One region of the Leisingera sp. M658 genome, then DNA from elsewhere that is predicted to be linked to it. Evidence: riboswitches for the same ligand, from Rfam matches in the RefSeq annotation. Region 1 holds a riboswitch; the other holds the start of a gene.
What was found. A riboswitch is a leader RNA that binds a small molecule or an ion and turns the genes downstream of it on or off. The one in region 1 is predicted to bind cobalamin.
Positions count from the first base shown of each region.

Region 2: linked by a shared signal. The riboswitch ahead of K3724_RS16290 (TonB-dependent siderophore receptor) and the one ahead of K3724_RS00525 (DUF4198 domain-containing protein) in region 1 are both predicted to bind cobalamin.

Region 1 is NZ_CP083546.1:101,948-107,492, reverse strand. Features, by position in the region: gene cbiQ (cobalt ECF transporter T component CbiQ) at 1-485, opposite strand, end outside; gene K3724_RS00535 (cobalt ABC transporter permease) at 482-1,075, opposite strand; gene cbiM (cobalt transporter CbiM) at 1,072-1,689, opposite strand; gene K3724_RS00525 (DUF4198 domain-containing protein) at 1,700-2,485, opposite strand; cobalamin riboswitch at 2,626-2,841, opposite strand; partial or broken gene K3724_RS00520 (IS3 family transposase) at 2,952-4,116, opposite strand; gene K3724_RS00515 (TetR/AcrR family transcriptional regulator) at 4,384-4,926, shown strand; gene K3724_RS00510 (MarR family winged helix-turn-helix transcriptional regulator) at 5,106-5,545, opposite strand, start outside.
Region 2 is NZ_CP083546.1:3,315,392-3,320,936, forward strand. Features, by position in the region: gene K3724_RS16280 (iron ABC transporter permease) at 1-972, opposite strand, end outside; gene K3724_RS16285 (ABC transporter substrate-binding protein) at 969-1,805, opposite strand; gene K3724_RS16290 (TonB-dependent siderophore receptor) at 1,809-3,692, opposite strand; cobalamin riboswitch at 3,848-4,057, opposite strand; gene rpsA (30S ribosomal protein S1) at 4,661-5,545, opposite strand, start outside.

The sequences.
Region 1 (5,545 bases):
CGGATGGTGAACATCATCAGATGCACCAGCCGCTCCGGGGTCTTGAGGGCAAAGAGCGCGTGGCCCATGGTTACCGGCTCCATCGAACCCACCAGTGTCATAACCGCAAGGATCACCGCATTGGCGGTAAGGGCAATCTCGGTTGCACGCCACAGGCCTTCCCAACTGGCCTCCAGCCCCCAAATGGACAGGGCCGGGGTTCCGGGCACGGTAAAGGGCAGCAGCACCAGCATGAAGATGATGAAACTGTCCATCATCGCCATCCGTTTCAGCGTTTGCCGGGGCGGCAGGCCAGAGAAGGCCAGCAGCCACATCGACAGGCCAAGAGCGGCCGCCAGAACCCAAAGATTGCTGAGCGAGACAACCACCACCGCATAGGCGGCCGTCATCATGATGCGCATCCGCGGGTCAAGTGCTGTGACCTTGGCGCGAAAGGTGCCGAACCCGCCGAGCGGTTTTTCCTCGCTCGTCAGAACATAGGTCATGCGCTGCTGCCGATCTTGCGGCGTGCAGCGATGTAAAAGCCAAGCCCGAACAGGCCGCAGATATAGCCGATACCGCCAAGCACGGACTGAAAGTCCGACTTATTCTTGAACGCTGTCAGCTCCTGGCGGAGCGGGCGCAGTTCATTACGCAACATGGTGGCAAGCTCGGAGCGGGTTTGATCGGAGAGGCCCGCGGACCCTGCCGCCGCCGGCGCTGCAGAGATGTCCATGGCAGCAGCCGCAGAATTTGCTGCAGCGCCCGGGCTTTGCCCGATGATCTGCGCGACTTCCGCACCGTCCATCATCATCTCGGCCACGTGGCCAGCCCCCAGATCGCCACGGAAGATATGTGTCACAGGCTCCGACGGGGTGAACAGGAAAAAGCCGTCACCGTCGGTTCTGGACTCTCCCAGCTTGCTGCCGGCCACGTCAAAGATCTCAATCAGCAGGTCCGCGGCCATGTCACCGTTGGAAAAGCCCACTTCGCCCTCAATGTCGGAACCGGACGGAAAAACAGCTGAGATAACATTGTGTGCCATCACCGGGAGCGGCGCCAGCAGCGCAAGGATCAGAATGCAGGAGCGGATCATGCAAGGCTTCCTTTTGTGTCGAAAAACAGCTCGGGCTTCACACGCCGCGCCAGGAAAATGGCAGCGCCGGACAAAAGCGCTTCGATGATCACCACCGGAATATGGGAAAAGAACACCAGTTTCGCGGCCAGGATGAACTCATCGCCGGACAGCATCAGCGATACCGCCACGGCCAGAGTTGTGGCAGCAATGGCCGCGCCGCCGCCGATTCCGCCCCAGATGGCACCCTGCAGAGGCGAGCCGCGGGCCACCAGCGGGCGGAATATCAGCCCGACCAGAACTGCAGGCAGGGCGATGTTCACGGCGTTCACGCCCAGCACGGTCAGCCCGCCGAAGCCAAAGAACACCGCCTGCAGCAGCAGTCCGACAAACAGGGCCGGAAAGGCCGCCCAGCCCAGGACCAGCCCCGCAAGCCCGTTCAGGATCAGGTGAACCGAACTCGGCCCGATCGGGACATGGATCAGGGAGGCCACAAAGAAACTGGCAGAAAGAACCCCCGCCGCCGGAATACGTTCCAGCGGCAGGCTCCGCAGCCCCATGGCGATACCGCCGACGGCGGCAACCGCGCCGCCGATCACAACCGGATTCGACAGTGCGCCGTCTACGATATGCATGGTGCTATTCTCACTTCAGCTCTTCAGCGTGGATCCACAACACAGCGTCCTGGCTAAGCTCCTTGCCGTCATGCTCAGTCGCCGGGCCGGAGCCGAGGGCGGCAAATCCCCAGTGGCCCGCTTTCGGAATGCCAAAGGAAAAGACGCCATTCTGGTCTGCGATCGCAACGATGGCGCCGCCGGACATCGGCTGAACCGTCGGGTTGGTTGTGGAAAAAGCCGCAAGGTCCGGCTCTGATGCCATGAACTCAACCTCGATTTCGGCGCCCGGAACCGGCTTGCCATCCGCCAGCACCTGACCCGAGAAGGTAGAGCCAACAATGACGTTATAGGGCTTGTTCAGCGGCAGGATCTCGGTTTCCAGGCCCACTGGCTGATCCCAATCGGTGGGCAGGGTGTTGCGGTTCAGCACGACTTTGGAAATCTGCTGAATATAGATGTCTTCGCTTTCCTCATAATAGGGCGCGGGCACAGTCACCACCACATAGTCGCCCGAGCGCTTGACCGGAACCGACGCCCTGTAGGCGGCGGCTTCGTTCTCCGCGCCCTTGAATGTGGCCGGTTCCAAGCGGTCCGAAAGATCAACCTTTTCGCCCTTGTGAACCATAAAAAATTCTTCAGGTTTGCCCATGTCCATCACATGGCCGTTTTCCAGCGGGTGCCAGAACACCAGCCCCATCGGCACATCGCCGGGCTTCCCGATCAGCACGTTTTCAGTGTAGTTCAGCTGGAAATGCGCCGATGCGGTGACCGGCAGGGATACGGCCAGAGCTGCGGCCAGATATTTCAGTTTCATTTCGTCCTCATTCGACGACACAGGCGCACCTGCAATCAGGAATGAACAACGGGGATAGTGGCACGGAAAAGCCTGAACGGCAGCCGCGCCAGACGCGCACCCCGGCGTCCGGTGGAAAAGGGCAGACACTCCGCTAGCGAAGTCTTTGTCCTGTGTCCGGCAGGTCTCCTGACTCGCGGGTCTTGGTTCGGCTGGCCTTCCCGGGAAAGATCCCAGTGGCATGTTCAGCGTCACTCACCGCTCACAGTTGCGGGGGCAGTCACGGATTTGGTCCCTTATGGGTACGCCGCACCGTGTTCCCTATTTCTTCCGCTGCGCATTGAAACACTCGCGGAACCGGTCACACTGGCTGAATGGCAAAACCATTTTACTGAGTCAAGCTTCCCGTCTTCTGTTCAGTTGCCGAATGAGTACTACCTTGCGGTGCTCCACTGATCAGCCCCACTTGAATGGTCCAGTTTGCTTGTTAGTGCATGACTTGCCTTGGGTCCATCTGGACGATGGTTTCCGGCGCCGGTGGGCGATAGCCCAGAGCACTATGTGGGCGTTTGGTGTTGTCGTGTTTCCTCCATTCTTCGATGAGGATTTGCGCCTCGCGCAGGCTGTAGAAGATTTCGCCGTTCAAGAACTCGTCCCTGAACCGTGCGTTGAAGCTCTCGCAATATCCGTTCTCCCATGGAGACCCTGGTTCGATGTATGCGGTCTTCGCGCCAACAGCCTTGATCCAGTTCTGGACGGCCTGAGCAACAAACTCCGGACTGTTGTCTGAACGAATGAACGACGGCACCCCGCGCAGAATGAACAGGCCGCTCAGGACATTGATGACGGTGCCTGAGTTCAGCTTGCGATCCACACGGATGGCAAGACACTCCCGACTGTACGCGTCGATGATGTTCAGTGTCCGGAAGGCTTTTCCATCGTCAGTGCGGCAATGCACGAAGTCATATGACCAGACATGGCTGCGCCGTTGTGGCCGAAGACGCGCACACGATCCATCGTTCAGCCAGAGCCGTCCCTTTTTCGGCTGTTTCATTGGTACTTTCAGCCCCTCTCGCCGCCACAGCCTTTCGACCCGCTTGTCATTCACATGCCAGCCAGCGTCCCTCAGCAAAGCCGCAATCCGACGATAGCCATATCGACCGTATTGTCCCGCCTGCTCGATCATGCCGGCAGCCAATCGTTCTTCATCAGCGCGGCCTACTGGCACTTTGCGCTGCGTGGATCGATGCTGTCTCAGAACCCGGCATGCCCGGCGCTCCGGGATGTGCAGTTCAGCACGAACGCGATCAATGCAAGCGCGGCGGCGAGCGGGGCTTAGAAGTTTCCCTTCGCAGCTTCCGCCAAAATCAACTTGTCCAGCGTCAAGTCAGACACCGCCTTTCTCAGCCGTTCATTTTCCTTCTGAAGACGCTTCAGTTCTTTCAGCTGGTCCGTGCCCATTCCACCGTACCCTCAGCATCACGCTTGAACCAATGGCGCTGCGATGCTTCGATCTTCCAGCGATAAGACGTCTGTTCAGTCACACCAATCTGACGGATCGCATCCAGACGCGGCATACCTTGCCCAGTCAGAACCTCAACTTGCCGTAACTTCGTGACAATCTCCTCGGGCTTTGGCCGTTTGTTGGCCATGGTATTCCGCCGTTTTCCTAAACATAGCGGAGGACCACTTCAGTGGGGGAAGACCAGACTTGGCGTGCTCCTTGGGATAAATATGTAGCTCTTACTTAGATCGAGTACTGCCAACATGGTGTAAGATTCTCTTACTTCACGGAGCTGATGGAGTAGAAATTGGCAGCCGTCGCAACCGCTCAAGGAAACCCGATGACTTAGCCGCAATCCAAGAAGAAATTCCATCACGGTGATCTCAAGACCGCCCTGATCGATGCAACCATTGAAATGATCAGGGAAAGGCGGGTTGAGGACGTAAGCGTTGCCGATGCCGCCCGCGCCGACCAAGTTTCAAGCGGCGCGTCCTACCGGCACTTCAAGGACCGCGATGAATTGCTGGCAAATGTCGCCGCCGAAGGCTTCCGGAGATTTTCCAAAGCCAAGATTGACGCCTTTGCCAAACATCCAAAGTATTCGGTTGAAAGCCTGATTGCTGGCGGCTGCGCCTATGCTGAGTTTGGCGCAGACAATCCCGAACTGTTTCACCTCATGTGGGCGGCGGCTCGCAACCGGGACAACATCAATGTAGCGCGCGTGGCCAGCAGCGCAACATACAACACCTTTATTGATGAGCTGACGGGCATCATGAAGGCGCAGGGCCTCGGCCATCTGGACCCGCATGAATTCGGAACGCCTTTGTGGGCAATGGTGCATGGTTTTGCCAGTTTGCTGATCGGCAAACCTGCAAATCTAGACAGCGGCCGCCAAGCGCTCAGAAGCCGCATAGCAGACGCCACCTGGGCTTACGTCCGAGGCTATCAGACCGGTTAGAACCCTGGCTGCAGCCCGCTACTGGCTTTCTGCACAGACTAGTTCTGGATTACGTAAGACCGAACCGGTTTCTCCGCCGGCAGGTATCTGATCCGGCAAATTGGGCTGCCACGCTGGATTAACGAGGGCAATCCCCCTCGACGTTCGCGCGACAAAGCCTGGCACTATTGCCAGGCGCTTCAGTCCGCCCCGCTTACAGGCACCAGTATCGGGCAATTTGTGCAGGCGCGGCTGTCGCACAGCCGGCAGGTCCGCAGCTTGTGCGTGTCGTCACCGGCAGCAGCTTGCAGCAGTTTTTCCAGCAGCCGGGCCAGGTCCTTTTGTTCGTCAGCGGACAGGCTGCCGGTCACTGCCTCCAGTGCGGCCAGCCGCTCTCGCAATATGTTCTCCCGCGCGGCTTGGCCAGCTTCTGTGAGATAAAGCGCAATGCTGCGCTTGTCGTGCTCCGCCGCCTGTCGTCTGACAAGGCCGTCCTCGGCCAGCCTGTCGATCAGGCGCACCGTGCCCGTATGGGTGAGATCCAAAAGCCGGCTCAGTGCGTCGTTCGACAAACCTGGCTGGTGACCCAGCGCGCAAAGCGCCGCAGGCCCTTCTCCGGAGCGGTGGAACTGCCTCGCCA
Region 2 (5,545 bases), 1.1 Mb from region 1:
CTTCCGCGTCTTATAGATCAGATGCAGGAAAAGCGGCGCGCCAACCAGGGCAGTGACCACTCCTAGCTTGAGGTCGCGCGACGGCAGGATGATCCGCACCGTGATATCTGCCAATTGCAACATAATGGCGCCGCCAAGTGCCGAGGCCCACAACAGCCGCGACGGCTGGCCGCCAACCAGCGGGCGCAGGATATGCGGCACCACCAGACCGATGAAACCGATGGCCCCGGCCACCGCGGTTGCACCGCCGACGATGCTGGCGGTTCCAATGACCAACAGCAGCCGCAGCCGGTTCAGGTTCATTCCCATCGTCTGCGCCGCATCCTCGCCCAGGGTCAGCGCATCCAGCCCCCGCGACAGCGTCATCAGGATCGCGGCTCCCGTCAGTGCAAAGGGCAGCACCAGCCAGACATGCAGCATTGAGCGGTCCGCCAGCGAGCCCATCATCCAGAACACGATCTCATTGGCGGCAAAGGGGTTGGGCGACAGGTTCAGCACCAGCGAGGTGAGCGCCGCTGCCATCGCTGAGATCGCGATCCCCGCCAGGATCAGCGTCAGCGAGCCGCCCTGCGGTCCGGCCAGCGCCATCACCAGAAACACACCCGCCAAAGCTCCCGACAGAGCGGCCAGCGGCAGGCCCAGGGTGAGACTGGCCGCCAGCCCGGTGTTGATCGCCAGCACCGCCCCCAGCGCCGCCGAGGAGGACACACCGATCAACCCCGGCTCAGCCAGCGGGTTGCGCAGGTAGCCCTGCATCGCGGCACCCGCCAGCCCCAGCCCGCCGCCGATGATCACCGCAAGCAGCGCCCGCGGCAGCCGGATTTCGCGCATCACCAGCGTCAGCGGACCATAGCTGTTGTCAAAAAGGGCCGCCAGGCTTTCGCCGATGCCCACATCCGCAGGCCCCACGGTCAGCGACAGCAGGAACAACGCCAAAACGGCCGTGGTAAGCATTAGCATCAGACGGGTCATTCCCGGCCCTCCTTTTCAAGAAACGTGCGGCGTTCCTCGGCCAGCGCCGCCACCGCGCGCAGAACATGCGGAGTGCCGCAGACCCAATCCGCATCGCGGATCTGCCCGGCACCGCTGCGGCCCGCCAGGCGGCGCACTGCCGGATGCAGCAGAACTTCCTCGCTGCGCGAGCCGCGCGGATAGGGAGAGGTTCCGATCAGCAGGTCCGGTTCCGCCATTGCCAGCACCTCCAGCGGCATATGACCGGAGCGGCCATAGCCCAGCTCATCCGCGATATTGCGCAGCCCCGCCGCGCGCAGGATCTTGCCCGCAAGGGTCTTGCTGCCGGAAGTGAAACCGTTAGCGGCATAAAGCGCGGCGCGCGGCGCCTCCGGCCCGGTGTACTCGAACGTTTCCAACTGCTGGTCATAGTCTGCCAGCAGTGCGCGGGCCGCGTCTTCACGGCCCAGAACCTCCCCCATCTGCAGGATGCGCGCGCGCACATCCTGCAGCGAGCTGGCGGGCTCGAACACCACCACCGGCACGCCAAGACGGCGCAGCATATCCGTGGTGGCCGGTGTCGAATAGGCGCCGGCAATCACCAGGTCGGGCCGCAGCAAATAAATCTCCTCTGCCAGCCCGTGGTTGGCGGGATAGGCCATGGCCGCGTCAGCCATAGCCGAGGCGCGTGTGTCCCGCGCGATGTAGGAGACCGAGGCCAGCTGGCCAGGTGCCGCAAGCAGCATCGCCAGCTGGTCAGTGCAAAGGTTCATCGACACCACGCGCGACGGCCCGGCAAAAGCACCGGTGGCGGCCCACAAAAGGACCAGGACTATGCCGGACAGCCTGCGCATGGGTCAGAACGAGGCCCTTACGCCGATATAGGCAGCGCGGCCGCGCTTGGCATAGCCCCAGACGTCCGCGTAGTCCTCATCGAACAGGTTGGTGACACGCCCGTTCAGCACCACGTTATCTGTCAGCTCATACTGAGCAGCCACATCAACGGTGGTGTAATCCGGCAGCTCAGCTGTGGCAAAGGAGCCAAAGAACTGGCTGTCCCAATTGCCTGCCACATGCCGGATGTCTGCGGTGACAGAGCCACGGCCATTGAAAGTATCCAGTGTGGCACTCAGCAGAAGCTCGTGCTCCGGACGGCGGATCTCGACCGAGCCATTAGGGTTGGTGGCGTCCAGATAGGTGTAGGACAGGCGCAGATCGAGATATTCGGTGGCTTTCAGGCTTGCTGCCAGCTCAACACCTTTGCGATCACTGTCCCCGGCTTGGTTGCGGTAGGAGAACGTGGTTGCGTTCACCATGTAGCTCTCGATCTCTCCCGTCAGGGTTTCGTCAAAATAGGTCACATCGACCAGCCCGCGCCCCTGCAGGAACGGTACCTCGACCCCGAAATCGAAGCTGTGGTTTTCTTCGGGCTGCAAGCTCTGATTGCCAAGGTAGGTGGTGGCGCCGAATGTGCTGTTGGCAAACAGCTCAAAGTAAGACGGGTTCACGATCCCTGTCCCGGCAGAGCTGTGCAGCCGCACGCCGCTGCCTGCGAAGGTATAAGAGGCACTGGCCGTCCAGCTGGTTGCGTCTTCGAATACGCTGTTGTTGTCGTGGCGCACCCCAAGCTGCAGATCCAGACCATTGGCAAAGCTGCCGCGGTATTCCAGGGCAATCGAATTGGTTTCGCGCGCAAAGGCCGGGTTGGAACTGCTGGAGTCCTCTTCCCATTCCAGCATCGCGTTCAGAAGGTGGTCTGCCTGATCCGCCGGCTGCCCGTCCAGGCCGAAGCTCAGCAGATATTTTGCTGCTTCAGTCTTGGTCTCGGTCGGGGTGCCGCCATTGAAGGAGCGGTCAAAGTCTGTGCGTTCCAGCGACAACCGATGCTTCAGACGGCCGCCCAAGGTGTCCAGTTCAGCATAGACTTGGGTCAGTTGCTCATCGCGGTCACTGAATTGCGTGGGATCATCCACGACATAGCTAGCCGCATCCGTTGCAGTGAAAGAGGTGCTGTCGCTGTCATAGCGCTCATCCGAGGTGCGGACGTTGAAGCCGAGCTTCAGCCGGTCGGTGACGAGGTAATCGCCTTTCAGCTGCAGTGTATTGCGGCGGATGCCGTCCTCTTCGCCGCCATCGCCGGAGGCATCGTAGCCGTCGTCATTGTCATGGGCGAGGCTGAAGGAAAGGCCGCCGCGCTCGGTCCGTGACGAGATCCGCGCCGACGCCCGGTAGCCGTCCGAACCCGCCTCGGCGCTGCCGCCATATTCGGTGCCGATGCCGCCGGTCTTGGTGATGATGTTGATCACACCGGCCGAGGCATTGGAGCCGTAGAACACCGATTGCGGGCCGCGCAGGACCTCGATCCGCTCGATATTGGCTGTGTCCAGGCCGGACAGGATGTACTCGCTGTCACCGCCCGAGGCTTCGACACCGTCGATCAGGATCAGCGTGTGATTGGCTTCGGCGCCGCGGATGCGAACCTGGGTAAAGCTGTCGCCGGAGCCGTTTATCATCAGGCCGGGAACGGAACGCAGCGCGTCCTGCACGGTGCTGATGCCGCGGTCTTTGATTTCTTCGCTGGTCAGAACTGAGACGGAGCGGCCGTATTTCCGGGCCTCAACCGGTGTGAAGCCGCCGGAGATGATAATCTCCGCCAGGTCGGTGACCTCTGGATCCTGGGCGGTTGCGATTGCGGGGGTGACGGCCAGGGCCGCGGCCAGGGTCAAGCTTGCCTTGCGCATATTCCATTCCTCCCGGCCCGCGCAACAATCGCAGGCCAAGTGACTGCCCAAGCGGGCAGTGTATTCGGGTCGGGTCTTTGGAAGGCTTTGCCTCCGCAGACGGTGAAAACTGCCACCACTACGGAAATCCGTTATCTACGGCGCGCCCCGCACCGGGATAGGGTGATCATCCTGGCAGGTCTCCTGACTCGCGGGTCGAAGCTTTGCCGCGCCTTCCCGCCCCTTGGGGCAGTGGCATTTCGCAGCATTGCTCTCCGCTCACAGTTGCGGGGGCAGTCACGGATTCAGCGCCTGTTGGCTACACTTCACCGTGTTCCCTTTTACCCGGGTGGTCTCCCAGCCGGACCAGAATGTCCGGGACTTAGGCAAACTGGAATTGTTCTGTCAAGCGGAAGCAAACTCAACCGAGGTTTCTATGGATTGACTTCAGGATGGAATGATAAAAACAAATGTTTGAATTTAGGGGCTTACGTCCGGAAAATCTCCGTGAAGAAATTTGGTTTTGAGCACTGGGGATGCGGCTTTAGTTCAAAAAAAGGAGTATGCCGAACCGCGGCCGATACTGCTGTTCAATCTCAAGCGGGACTTAGGAAGCGAGATCTTGCATTGCAGGCAAGCCCGTCATTGCTCCTTTCCAATGCCCGTGGAAAACTGGAAGGTCCACATTCTGCAAGTAGTGTCAAAAGTGTTTCCTTTTGCCCTGTCTGTTTGCAGCCGCGGTGAATGAAAGGCGTCTCCGCACTTCGGGCATTGCCCACCAAAACATCGCTGAACCATGCCTAACCCTCGGCACTTCCTTTTACCGTGCAGCGGGCGGTTTCCGGCAGTGCAGCGGGCCGACGCGCTGCACGCGTGCCGCGAGAATTCGGCACTTCTGCAATGGGCTCGAACCAACCCTCCCACCCAAAAAAAAAGCCCCGCAGACACCTGCGGGGCTTTCGTTTTCAGCAGCCGTGAGGCCGGGGAGATTACTCGTCGCCCGACTTCAGTGCGGCGCCCAGGATGTCGCCCAGCGATGCGCCGGAGTCCGAGGAGCCATACTGTTCCACAGCTTCTTTCTCTTCTGCAATCTCGCGTGCCTTGATCGACAGGCCCAGACGGCGGGTCTTGGAGTCGACGTTGGTGACGCGGACGTCGACCTTGTCGCCAACCGAGAAGCGCTCGGGGCGCTGGTCGGCACGGTCGCGCGCCAGGTCGGAGCGGCGGATGAAGGACTTCATGCCTTCGTATTCCACCTCAACGCCGCCGTCTTCGATCGCGGTCACGTTCACGGTCACGATCGAGCCGCGCTTCACGCCGCCAACCGCTTCTGCAAACTTGTCGCCGCCCAGAGCTTTGATCGACAGCGAGATACGCTCTTTGTCGACGTCCACTTCGGAAACAACGGCCGAAACCATGTCGCCTTTGCGGTAGTTCTGGATCGCTTCTTCACCGCGCTCGTCCCAGGACAGGTCGGAGAGGTGAACCATGCCGTCGATGTCGCCGTCGAGACCAATGAACAGACCGAATTCGGTGATGTTCTTGACTTCGCCTTCGACCTCGGTGCCTTCCGGGTTGGCTTCGGAGAAGACTTCCCACGGGTTGCGCATGGTCTGCTTGAGGCCCAGGGACACGCGGCGCTTGGCACCGTCGATTTCCAGAACCATGACGTCGACTTCCTGGGAAGTGGAGACGATTTTGCCCGGGTGGACGTTCTTCTTGGTCCAGGACATCTCGGAGACGTGCACCAGACCTTCGACGCCCGGCTCCAGCTCAACAAATGCACCGTAATCGGTGATGTTGGTGACACGGCCCTTGTGGACCGAGGACAGCGGGTACTTGGCGCCAACCAGATCCCACGGATCTTCCTGCAG